DNA from 3 places in the Pseudomonas sp. GL_091 genome. Region 3 is predicted to be linked to each of the others. Evidence: predicted binding sites of a transcription regulator. Region 3 holds the regulator's gene; each other region holds the start of a gene.
What was found. The regulator FliA, encoded in region 3, starts transcription of late flagellar genes. The targets are predictions, from matches to a motif close to CTAAAGTTTNNNNNNNNNNNGCCGNTAA.
Positions count from the first base shown of each region.

Region 1 (4,188 bases), 870 kb from region 3:
TCCTTGACGTTGTCGGCGTTGACCGTCGATTCCGAACAAACGCCTGTTTGAGATCGGCAATCTCCAGCGCCTCATTCGCGGCAAGTGATCGCGCCCCGGGGGATTATCACGGCATACTGTGCCCACACAGTCGACGATTGAAGGAGTCGGTATGCAGTTGGACCCCGCGAGCGGTTGGATTCAGGGTGTGCATGTCTGCCCCTCACCCAACTTCAATGCGCGCCCCGCAGGCGAAGTTTCCCTGCTGGTGATCCACAACATCAGCCTGCCGCCGGCGCAGTTCGCCACCGGCAAGGTGCAGGAGTTTTTCCAGAATCGTCTGGATGTCACCGAACATCCCTATTTTGAAGGGATCGCGGATTTGCGGGTGTCCGCGCACTTTCTGATTGAACGTGACGGTAACGTCACCCAGTTTGTTTCATGTCTTGAGCGTGCGTGGCATGCGGGTGTCTCGAGCTTCGAGGGGCGGGAAACCTGTAACGATTTTTCCGTGGGCATCGAGCTCGAAGGCACGGATGATCTGCCGTTCACCGATGCGCAGTACAGCGCATTGACAGCCCTGACCCGCCAGTTGCAGCAGGCGTTCACGGCGATCACTACAGAGCGCATCTGCGGGCACAGCGACATTGCTCCGGGGCGCAAAACCGATCCAGGGCCGGCGTTCGACTGGGCACGCTATCGTGCCGCTCTGGCACAAGAGGAAGGACGATGAATTTTCTGGTGTTGCTGTTGGCGGTGTGGATCGAGAAGTTCTCGGCCTTGCGTCATCGGGTTCAGCGGGACAGCGGCTGGATACACAAGCTGAACAAGCTAGAGGCCAGCCCGCGACTTTCTGGCCGGCCATGGCTGGTGTTGTCGGTGATGGTCTTGTTGCCAGTGGCGTTGCTGGGTTTGCTGCTGCTGGTCATCGAACCGGTGGCCTACGGGTTGCTGGCGTTGCCGATCCATTTGCTGGTGGTGATTTACAGCCTCGGACGCGGTGATCTGTTGGGCGATCTCGGGCCGTTCCGCGATGCCTGGCGTCGGGAGGACTTGCAAGCCGCGGCCCATGTCGCCAAGCGCGATCTGGATATCTGCGCAGACAGTGGCGAGCAGCTGCTGGAACAGGTCGAAGGGCATTTGTTGTGGGAGGCCTACCAGAGCTTTTTCGCGGTGATTTTCTGGTACTTCCTGCTGGGTCCGGTCGCGGTGCTGAGCTATCGGCTGCTGGCGCTGGCCGAAGAACACGGGAAAAGCCCTGCGCTGGTCGAGCGCGCCGGGCAACTGCGTCACTCCTTCGACTGGGTGCCGGTGCGCCTGCTGGCGGCGAGCCTGGCGTTGGTCGGCAATTTTGTCGCGGTCAGCCGGGTCATGCTGCATGAGCTGCTGAACTGGAACATCAGCGCCGCGCAATTGATCGAGAAAGTCGGGATGGTGGCCGGTGAAATTCCAGCGCCGGTGGCTGGCGCAGAAGGTATCAACAACCTGGACCGCATCTGGGCGCTACTGTTGCGTGCGGCGGTGCTCTGGTATGCCGGGTTTGCGTTGTGGACGGTCTTGCATTAGTCCAACAGTTAATGCCCTCGCCACAGGGCGATCACTTGTCCGAAGTGTTTCGCCCTGTCATTAACCTTAAGTTACAAAACCTCCTGCCGATTTAAGTTATACAGAGATAGCGCTGAATAGTGGCTATCTGCCTTCTGTCTGCGCCTGCCAATAAAAAAAATAAGAAATCGAAGGGAGACATACAGTGAAGAGCTTGCTCTATCCCGCTGTCGCACTGATGAACCGTCTGAGCTTCGGCATGAAGTTCAGCCTGATCAGCGTACTGTTCCTGGTGCCGATGCTGGTGACCAACTTCTATCTGGTGCGTGACTCCTACCGCGAATTCCAGGGCACGCGCATCGAACTGCAAAGTCTCGACCTGTTGGGCAGCAGCCTGACGTTGCGGCGCGATCTGGAAACCCTGAACAACCTGGTGCAGATCAATGTCAGCCTCGGCCAATCCGGCAAGGCCGGCAATGTCGAATCGAAAATCAGCACCCTTGAGCAGAATATTCTGACTCGTCTGCAAGGGCTGACGGCGATGACCAGTGACCCGGAGCAGGTCGCGGTGTTTGATGGCAAACGCGATGAAATGATCGCCGCGTTCAAGGCCCAGCAAACGGAAAACTCCCTGCAAAGCAAAAGTGCCTTGATCGGCAAGCTGGTAGGCAGCGCGCAGATTTTCAGCCAGCTCATCACCAGCCAATCAGGCCTCAGTCGCGACAACCAGAGCGACATGCGCCAGTTGAGCGAGCTCGTCACCCTCGTCACTCCACGGGTCACCCAGATCCTGGGCGAAGGTCGGGCAATGGGTTCTTATTCGTTGGGGCAGGGATTCATCAACTCGGCTTCGAGTACCCGTTTCGATGAATTGCTGGCGCAGATTGAAAAGCTCCAGGCCGAGTATGGCCTGAAGTTGCAGGATGCCCTGGGTTCCAGCAAAGCTGCACGCGACACCCTGGCCGCTCAGGCCGATAGCAGCCGGGCATCCTTGAAGAAAGCCAGCGAGCTGTTCGAAGAACAAGTGGTCATGGCCGACACCCTCGATGCGCCGTGGCAGGGTTTTTACGATCAAATCAGCGCCCTGATGGACCAGACTTACCAACTCAACGAAGCAACCCTGAAGTATCTGGGCCCGCAATTGCAGCAACGACTTGAGCAGAACCGCACGCACATGGTCTTGCAGGCCGTGGCGCTGTCGGTCGTGTTTGTGTTGATTTTTTATCTCTACGGCGCTTTTTATGCCTCGACCCGCACCACGCTCAAGCGCCTGGGGGCGGTGATGGACAAGGTGGCGGCTGGCGACATGACCGTGACCTTCAGCGCCCACAGCCGCGATGAGCTGGGGGAGTAGGGCGAGGTGTTCAACGGCACCGTGAAAAAAATCCATGACCTGATCGAGCGGGTGGGGCAGACCGTTAGCGAAGTCGAACGTCAGGCCGGGCAAGTGGAAAGCGTTTCCGCGCAAAGCAACCAGGCCGTCGCCGGGCAACGCACGCAAATCGAACAAGTGGCCACGGCGATGAACCAGATGTCGGCCACTTCTCAGGAAGTGGCGCGCAGTGCCGCCGCGGCGGTGAGCAGTGCCCACAGCGTCAACGACGAGACCATCAGTGGCCGTGGCCTGGTGGAGTCGCAGCAAGGCAGCATTGCCGCGCTGGCCAGCGAGATCGATCAGTCGGTGCTGGTGATCAATCAACTGGCCAGCGATAGCCAGTCCATCAGCCGCGTGCTCGAAGTGATCAAGAGCATCGCCGAGCAGACCAATCTGCTGGCGCTCAATGCCGCCATCGAGGCAGCACGGGCCGGTGAGCAGGGCCGTGGTTTCGCCGTGGTGGCCGATGAAGTCCGGACCCTGGCCAAGCGAACCCAGCAATCGACCGAAGAAATCGAGCAGATGATCGCCAGGCTCCATGGCGGTGTCGGCGCGGCGGTCAAGGCCATGGGCACCAGTCATGAAATGGCCAACGGCACGGTGGGGCAGTCGGAGAAGGTCCAGCGGGCGCTGGAAAACATTCTGGGAGCGGTCGGCATGATCGTCGACCAGAACCAGCAGATTGCCGCCGCCGTGGAGCAACAAACCGCCGTGGCCCACGACATTGACCAGAACATCGTCGAGATCAATCGCGCCGGCGAGCGCACCGCTGAAGGTGCGCATCAGACCGAAGATGCCAGCCGGGCGTTGTCGGCCCAGGTCGTGGAGTTGAAACAGTTGATCAGTGCATTCCGGGTCTGAAAGTCTCCTCGGGACCCTGTGGGAGCGGGCTTGCTCCGGGCGGCGATCCGACGATAGCAATCTTTCAGTCACATTGATGTTGAATGTGCCGCCGTCTTCGCGGGCAAGCCCGCTCCCACGTTTTGGTGTACTGTCGGAAAATTTCGTAATACTTTTTCCTTTTCCAGGTGAGAATCCTCCTGATTCTTTCCGTGCGCTGGATTTTGGATGTCAATCAAGGAAGAGTTACGCGGCTTACTTCATGGAGGAACTTGGTTATGTCTGCTGCAACAATAGGGGTCCAGGGACGCTGTGCGCATTGTCAGCGCACATTGCTGCTTCAACCCTGGCAGCTCAACGCCATTGCGATCAATGAAGCGTTTACCTGTACTCACTGTCAGAAACGCGTTCAGTTACGTTGTCCGGAACAGATCAGGCGCTTCAAGTCC
Region 1 covers NZ_CM174451.1:843,572-847,759, forward strand. The annotation lists gene ampD (1,6-anhydro-N-acetylmuramyl-L-alanine amidase AmpD) at 152-712, shown strand; gene ampE (regulatory signaling modulator protein AmpE) at 709-1,545, shown strand; gene AC3ITY_RS03810 (methyl-accepting chemotaxis protein) at 1,730-2,878, shown strand; gene AC3ITY_RS03815 (methyl-accepting chemotaxis protein) at 3,056-3,760, shown strand; gene AC3ITY_RS03820 (hypothetical protein) at 4,018-4,188, shown strand, end outside.
Region 1: AC3ITY_RS03810 (methyl-accepting chemotaxis protein) is a predicted target of FliA. The motif match lies at 1,611-1,638, and genes of this name have one in related genera.

Region 2 (4,188 bases), 1.2 Mb from region 3:
GGAATGTGCCCGCCCTTGGCTGCCAGGACTTTCTCTCCGGAGTACTCCAGCGGCCCGCGTGCATCCCAGATCGCCAGGTCGGCGGCGCCGAGACGGCTTTGCAGGTATTCGCGGGTAGCGGTGGGTTCGTCGTGCAAGGTCAGTGAAACCGGGCCACCCACGGGTGGCGGGATCTGGATCGACATGGGCGAACCTTCTGCCAGCCAGGCCGGCAGGCCACCGTCGACATAGTGGTACTTGCTGTGGCCGATGACATCCAGCAGCCAGATGAAGCGCCCGGCCCAACCGCCGCCTTCGTCGTCATACACCACGTAGACCGCGTCGGGGTTGTGTCCCAGCTCACCAAACAGCGTTTCGAGTGCTGCCAGCGGGGGCATCAGTCCAGGGGCGGGGGGCTGGCCGAGCTGCGTGCGCTTCGGATCGACAAAGCGCGCGCCGGGAATGTGCCCTTCGGCGTAGCGGGCGGCACTGGTCAAATCCACCAGAATCAGTTCGCGGGCGTCGAGGCGAGGGAGCAAGTCGCTCGGCTCGATCACCAGCGGCAAGCCAGAGAAGTCAGACATGTGAGGTCTCCAGAGCACAAAAGGGAGGATTGTAACGCAGCTTATTGGCCTCGGTGGCTAAAGCTGTGCAGGGCTTTCTCGATGCACTGCGCGGTTTTGCCGAAGGCCTGTACGGAAATTTCCGAAAACGGCCCGCCGCCTTGATCCGCCACGACGATCATGATGACCTTTCCATTGTTGACCAGCGAACGCAGCAGCAAGTGTTCGCCGCTGAACTGTGAGCGCAGGCTGTTGGGCAGCAGGGCCGAGAATTGCGCGTTGTTGGCTGGCGTCAGGCGCACCTGGGCCTGCTGCGCGAGCAGGCGCTGCAACACGTTGCTCTGGCTGACCACGAAGTTCAACCCGGCCGCTTCCTTCGGCAGACCGGCCGTCTGGTGCACGCGCAGGTTGGCGTGGGTGCGGTCGGCCATCAGGATCATCACCCGACGCATGCCGCAGGCCACGAGGGCGTCCCGGGCGGCGATGGTCAAGTGCATGGCGTTGGTGAAGCGACTCGGCTCGACCAGCAATTCGGCGCATTGCTTGCGCCACTTCGCCAGGTCTTCGGCGGTGGGTGCCGCTGCCGGTAGCAAACCGGCATGGATACGGTTCAAGCCCCACGGCCAGATCAGCGACTCGGCGGGGTGCCAGAGGTCGGGCATGGCATGTTGGCGTGCGCTGTTGGCGGCTTGCTGGTGCAATTGCTGCTGCACCTCGCCCATCGGCATTTGCAGGTAAAGGCTGGTCAGGTACTGCCAGCGCTCACTGTGCGGGCTGTCCCAAGCGTGTTGCGCCGACAGCGCCAGCCCATTGGCCAGCAGCACCGTATTGGCCGGCTGATTGAGCCAGCGACGCAGGGTCGGATCGTCATCGAGGCGATTCTGCTGGCGCAGTGGATGCTCGCTGTCTCGGGCGATGCGCAGGACTTTCACCAGTTCGCGCTGTTCAGTGAGCAACATTCGATAGCCCTGCTGCACCCAGATCGGCAAGCGCCAGATCTCCACCAGTGTCTGGCCGATGTCCAGCAGGCGCACACCAAACAGTTGCTGTTCGACTTTGCGTGCCGACTCACCTTTATGGATGACCCGCAGCTCCCAGTCTTCGAGCAGTTCTGGATGGGTCAGCGCCAATGGCCACAGCGGCGAAAGAAACAGCAGGCTGCCCCAGTGGATGTCCTGCCACAGGCGCGCCAGGCGACTGGCAAAAAAGCCGTTGGCCTGTTGCGTGGCGTGCTGGCTGATCATCTGCAACTGACGCAGGGCTTTGGGAATCTCGGACTGGGGTTCGGCGGGCAGGCGCGCGAGCAGCTCTTCGGTGCGCTTCAGGCCGAGGCGGTTGATCGCAATTTCAAGGTTTTCCGCAGGCTCGGTCATGCTGCCATGGGTATGCCGGTTGGCTTCGCGAATCACGCTCAAGGCCAGGGCTGGACTGCCTTGCATCAAGTCAGCGATGTCGCGCAGCGAGCTGCGATTGTCGCCGATGGCCTTGCAGACCCGGTCGTGGCTGGCTTGCGGAACCGGCAGGCGTACGCCATCGAGAAGCTTGACCCAGCCTTCGAGAGTGGTCGGTTTCGGGGGTGGAACGTTCGTTTCGTTAACCATGGTGGGAGGCGATCATCGTCAACATTACCTATGCCCGGATGGGGTCAAATCAGTTTTTCGCCTGAACTGGCTATAGTCTGGCGCAGTTTTGCCGATAAGGAGAAGAAGAGATTTTTTAACTTCCGAATATGACCTTGAACCCGACTCAGTAAGTGCTCTCCTAACCTATGGCTAAAATTATCGGCATCATCGTCGTATTCGCGAGCGTGCTCGGCGGATACGTGCTTTCCCACGGCAAGATTGCCGCCCTGATCCAGCCTTTCGAGGTCATGATCATCGGCGGTGCGGCCCTCGGCGCATTTTTGCAGGCTAACCCCGGCTACATGACGATGCACGTGCTCAAGAAGTCCCTGGGCATGTTCGGTTCGCGTTTCAACCACGGCTTCTATCTGGAAGTGCTGGGCCTGATCTACGAGATCCTCAACAAGAGCCGCCGCGAAGGCATGATGGCCATCGAAGGCGACATCGAGGATGCTGCCGCGAGCCCGATCTTCGCCAAGTACCCGACCGTTCTCAAGGACGAGCGCATGACCGCGTTCATCTGCGATTACCTGCGCATCATGTCCTCCGGCAACATGGCCCCGCACGAGCTGGAAGGCTTGTTCGACATGGAACTGTTCAGCCTCAAGGAAGACCTGGAGCACCCATCCCACGCCGTCAACGGCATTGCCGACGCCATGCCCGGTTTCGGTATCGTCGCGGCGGTACTGGGGATCGTGGTGACCATGGCTTCGCTGGGTGAGGGCGATCAGAAATCCATCGGCCTGCACGTGGGTGCGGCACTGGTGGGTACCTTCTTCGGTATTCTCGCCGCCTACGGCTTCTTCGGCCCGCTGGCCCATTCCCTGGCCCACGATGCCAAGGAAGAACTGAATGTCTACGAAGCCATCAAGGCCTCGCTGGTGGCTTCGGCTTCCGGCATGCCGCCATCGCTGGCCGTGGAGTTCGGGCGCAAGGTCCTGTACCCGGCGCACCGTCCAAGCTTCGCCGAGCTGGAACAAGCGGTTCGCGGTCGTTAGTGCTTTGTTTCGCAAATACGTTCCTTTTTTGGCAAGTGACTGTTGTTGCCAGACAAGGCGCCGCGACGAGTCATAGCCCGCTATGGCGAGGAGCGGCAACGCGGTATGGCGACAACAGGCACTGCCAAAAAGGAACAGTATTTGTGAGACAGAGCACTTAGGTCATGGAAAATAACCAGCCGATAATCATCAAGCGCGTCAAGCGCATCGCCGGCGGGCATCACGGGGGCGCGTGGAAAATCGCCTTCGCCGACTTCGCCACGGCGATGATGGCGTTCTTTCTGGTGTTGTGGCTGCTGTCCACCGCCACGCCGGAACAGAAGATTGCCATCGCCGGTTACTTCAAGGACCCGATCGGCTTTTCCGAAAGCGGTACGCCATACATCATCGATCTGGGCGGCACGCCGACCCTGGCGCCGGAAAACACCCTCAACCCCGAGGTGAAGTCCCAGCCGCAGCCGGACAAGGTCACCATCGATACCGACCAGGTCGAAGGCATGGCCGAGCAGGTCGAGAAAGAACGCCTCGAACTGTTGCTGCAAGAGCTGCAGAACAAGGTCGAAGAAAACCCGCAGCTGCAGAAGTTCAAGGATCAGATCCTGTTCGAAATCACGCCGGACGGCCTGCGTATCCAGATCATGGACGCGGAAAACCGCCCGATGTTCGACTCGGGTTCAGCCCGTCTGAAGCCGTATTTCGAAGACATCCTGCTGGCCATGGCCGACACCATCAAGGCGGTGCCAAACAAGATCAGCATCAGCGGCCACACCGATGCCAAGCCGTACACCGGCACCGGTGATTTCGGTAACTGGGAGCTTTCGGCAAACCGTGCCAACGCAGCTCGGCGTGCGCTGGTAGCGGGCAGCTATCCGGATGCACAGGTGGCGCGTGTGGTCGGCTATGCCTCGTCGGCTTTGTTCGATCGCGAGCATCCGTTCAACCCGGTTAACCGCCGTATCGACATCGTGGTGCTGACCAAGAAAGCCCAGCGTGCAATCGAAGGTTCGCAAGGTGCGGAACCTGCTC
Region 2 covers NZ_CM174451.1:538,850-543,037, forward strand. The annotation lists gene rhdA (thiosulfate sulfurtransferase) at 1-563, opposite strand, end outside; gene AC3ITY_RS02415 (HDOD domain-containing protein) at 605-2,143, opposite strand; gene motA (flagellar motor stator protein MotA) at 2,311-3,162, shown strand; gene motB (flagellar motor protein MotB) at 3,327-4,188, shown strand, end outside.
Region 2: motA (flagellar motor stator protein MotA) is a predicted target of FliA. The motif match lies at 2,214-2,241, and genes of this name have one in related genera.

Region 3 (4,188 bases):
TCCAAGGCTGGATAGCAAATCGTCCACATCGTCCTGACCGGACACAACGTCTTCTCTTTTATCGGCATGAATCTGCGGACCTTCACCCTGAGAGAGATGTTTTTGTGGATCTTTTTCAGCAAGCATCGCTTCGCGGTCATGTTCGATGCCCGCAAAGCGGTCCACCTGACTGGCCATCAGCACGAGCTTGAGCAGGTTGCTTTCAACTTCGGTGACCAACTGGGTCACACGCTTGATCACCTGGCCTGTGAGGTCCTGGTAATCCTGGGCGAGCAGGATGTCGTTGAGGTTGCCCGACACCGCGCGATTGTCCGTGCCGCTGCGCGCCAGGAACCCGTCGACCCGCCGGGCCAGTTCACGAAACTCTTGCGCGCCGACTTCGCGACGCATGAAGCGCCCCCAGTCCGCGCTCAAGACCTTGGCTTCATCCGCCAGGCCATTGACCAGCGGCGTGGCACTTTCCACCAGATCCATGGTGCGGTTGGCCGCAGCCTCGGTCAGCTTGACCACATACCCCAGACGCTCGGTGGCGTCGGTGATCTGCGACACTTCTTCGGCTTGCGGCATGTGCGGGTCAATCTGGAAATTGACGATCGCGCTATGCAGTTCGCGAGTGAGCTTGCCCACTTCCTGATACAAGCCGCGGTCACGGGTCTGGTTGAGCTCATGGATCAATTGCACCGCGTCGCCGAACTTGCCTTTTTCAAGGCTCGCGACCAATTCGACGGCGTGTTTTTTCAGGGTCGACTCAAAATCGCCCAATGAAGTTTCGTTATTGCCCATAGCTCCCCCATGGCGCACTCATCAACCGATGCGTTCGAAAATCTTCTCGATTTTTTCTTTCAACGCCTGGGCCGTGAAGGGTTTGACCACATAGCCGTTAACGCCGGCCTGGGCCGCTTCGATGATCTGCTCACGCTTGGCTTCAGCGGTCACCATCAGCACCGGCAGGTGCTTGAGCTTTTCATCGGCACGCACGTGGCGCAGCAGATCGATACCGGTCATGCCAGGCATGTTCCAGTCCGTTACCAGAAAGTCGATGCTTCCGCTGTTGAGTACCGGAATGGCGGTAGTGCCATCGTCGGCCTCGACGGTGTTGGTGAACCCAAGGTCACGCAGCAGGTTCTTGATGATCCGCCGCATCGTTGAGAAGTCATCAACGATGAGGATTTTCATGTTCTTGTCCAATTCGACCTCCAAGCAGTCTTAAACGCGCCCAGCACCTGGACGCGCCATTTCAATCAATCCGGCAAAGCACTCGATGACTGTCTGGAGCACAACAGATCGCGACCGGCGCAGTTCAACACCACACCGGCCTCGTTCGCAGTGTCCCCCACACTGCCTTCAGCGCGCTCGCCACTCCCCCAAACGCCCCCGCAAACGGGCTGCGCACTGGCTGTGTAACTGGCTGACCCGAGATTCGCTGACCCCAAGGACCTCACCGATTTCCTTGAGGTTCAACTCTTCGTCGTAGTACAGCGCCAACACCAGTCGCTCACGCTCCGGCAAATTGGCAATCGCATCTGCCAGCGCAGCCTGGAAGCGTTCATCTTCCAGGTCGCGTGACGGCTCGATATGAGCACTCGCGCCATCCTCGTGCAGCCCTTCGTGTTCGCCGTCCTGCAACAGATCGTCGAAACTGAACAGCCGGCTGCCCAGGGTGTCGTTCAAAATCCCGTAGTAATCGTCGAGACTCAATTGGAGTTCGGCCGCAACTTCGTGATCTTTAGCATCACGACCGGTTTTCGCTTCAATCGAGCGAATGGCGTCGCTGACCATGCGTGTATTGCGGTGAACCGAACGTGGCGCCCAGTCCCCCTTACGCACTTCATCGAGCATGGCGCCGCGGATTCGAATGCCCGCGTACGTCTCGAAACTGGCGCCTTTGCTGGCGTCATATTTGGTCGACACTTCAAGCAGGCCGATCATCCCGGCCTGGATCAGGTCTTCGACCTGGACACTGGCCGGCAGGCGCGCCAACAAGTGGTAGGCAATGCGTTTAACCAGCGGCGCGTAACGCTCGATCAGCTCGTACTGCGCATCACGCGCCGATGTTTTGTAGAGGTTGTAACCGCTTGCCGTCATAGAACCGGTCCTGCTGTCTGCTGCACGAGGCGCTCGACGAAAAATTCCAGGTGCCCGCGCGGGTTGGCAGGCAGCGGCCAGGTATCGACCTTCTGTGCGATCGCCTTGAATGCCAGCGAGCACTTGGAACGCGGGAAGGCCTCGTAGACGGCGCGCTGCTTCTGCACCGCCTTGCGCACGCTTTCGTCGTAGGGCACCGCGCCGACGTATTGCAGGGCGACGTCGAGGAAGCGATCCGTGACCTTGGTCAACTTGGCGAACAGGTTGCGCCCTTCCTGCGGACTCTGGGCCATGTTGGCCAGGACGCGGAAGCGGTTCATGCCGTAGTCACGATTAAGCAGTTTGATCAATGCGTAGGCGTCAGTGATCGAGGTCGGCTCGTCGCACACCACCAGCAGCACTTCCTGGGCTGCGCGAACGAAACTGACTACCGAGTCACCAATGCCCGCAGCTGTGTCGATCACCAATACGTCGAGGTTGTCGCCGATATCGCTGAAGGCCTGGATCAGGCCGGCGTGTTGCGCGGGGCTCAGATGCACCATGCTCTGAGTGCCGGATGCGGCCGGAACGATACGGATACCGCCGGGTCCCTGCAGCAGTACATCGCGCAGTTCGCAGCGGCCCTCGATCACGTCGGCCAAGGTACGTTTGGGTGTCAGGCCCAGCAGAACGTCGACGTTCGCCAGTCCCAGGTCGGCGTCCAACAGCATGACGCGCCGGCCAAGCTCAGCCAGAGCCAGGGACAAGTTCACTGACACATTAGTTTTCCCGACGCCACCTTTGCCGCCGGTCACCGCGATCACCTGTACGGGATGCATGCTGCCCATGTTATTTCTTTACCTTGTCTTGCATAGACGGAGGCCACATTACTGGCTGCGCGTTCACAAACGGAACAATGCATGGCAGACCATCGATGTAGGTACAAAAACTGTTCATTACTACCTTAGCCAACCTGCTTGGTTTGGCTGTGGTAAATATCAGCGAACATGTCAGCCATGGCTTCTTCGCTGGGTTCTTCCTGCATTTGCACGCTGACGGCGCGACTGACCAACTGATGACGGCGCGGCAGATGGAGATCATCCGGAATCCGCGGGCCATCGGTCAGGTAGGCCACGGGTAACTCATGACTGATGGCCAAGCTCAGCACCTCGCCCAGACTAGCCGTTTCATCCAGTTTAGTCAGGATGCAGCCCGCGAGCCCGCAACGCTTGTAACTGTGATAAGCGGCGGTTAGAACCTGTTTCTGGCTGGTGGTTGCCAGGACCAGATAATTTTTCGAGCGGATGCCTCGACCGGCCAGGCTTTCGAGCTGCATGCGCAGGGCCGGGTCGCTGGCCTGCAGGCCGGCGGTATCGATCAGCACCACGCGCTTGCGCAGCAAGGGCTCCAGCGCCTGCACCAGGGACTGGCCCGGATCGACGTGGGTCACCGGCACGTTGAGAATGCGCCCCAGGGTCTTGAGCTGCTCCTGGGCACCAATGCGGAAGCTGTCCATGCTCACCAGCGCTATGTTCTGCGCGCCGTACTTGAGCACGTAACGGGCGGCCAGCTTGGCCAGGGTGGTGGTCTTGCCCATGCCGGCCGGGCCGACCATGGCAATCACGCCGCCTTCTTCCAGAGGCTCAATTTCCGGTGTCACGATCATGCGCGCCAGGTGCGCCAGCAACATGCGCCAGGCCTGACGAGGCTCTTCGATATCGGTGATCATCGCCAAAAGGTCGCGCGACAGCGGGCCGGACAGGCCGATGCGTTGCAGGCGACGCCAGAGGTTGGCCTGGTCCGGACGGCTGCCCTGCAGCTGATTCCAGGCCAGCGAGCCCAGCTGTACTTCCATGAGTTCGCGCAGGCTGTTGAGCTCGAAACGCATCGAGTCGAACGCGCGCGGGTCCACGCCAGTGGAGGCTGGTGCAGCGGCCGGTGCGGGGCGACGGGGTTCGGCGTAGGTTGGCTCGATCAACGGCTCGGCTGCGGTGAGCGGCAAGCCTGCGAACAACTGGCGATTGGTCGCATTGTCGCTCTCGCCGTCGCCACGCAGGCTCAATTCGGCCTGGGCGGTGACGATCCGCGACTGAGTCTTGCGCAGCTCGTCTTCGAGTTCCATGT
Region 3 covers NZ_CM174451.1:1,708,891-1,713,078, reverse strand. The annotation lists gene AC3ITY_RS07820 (protein phosphatase CheZ) at 1-783, opposite strand, end outside; gene AC3ITY_RS07815 (chemotaxis response regulator CheY) at 805-1,176, opposite strand; gene fliA (RNA polymerase sigma factor FliA) at 1,345-2,085, opposite strand; gene fleN (flagellar synthesis regulator FleN) at 2,082-2,912, opposite strand; gene flhF (flagellar biosynthesis GTPase FlhF) at 3,029-4,188, opposite strand, start outside.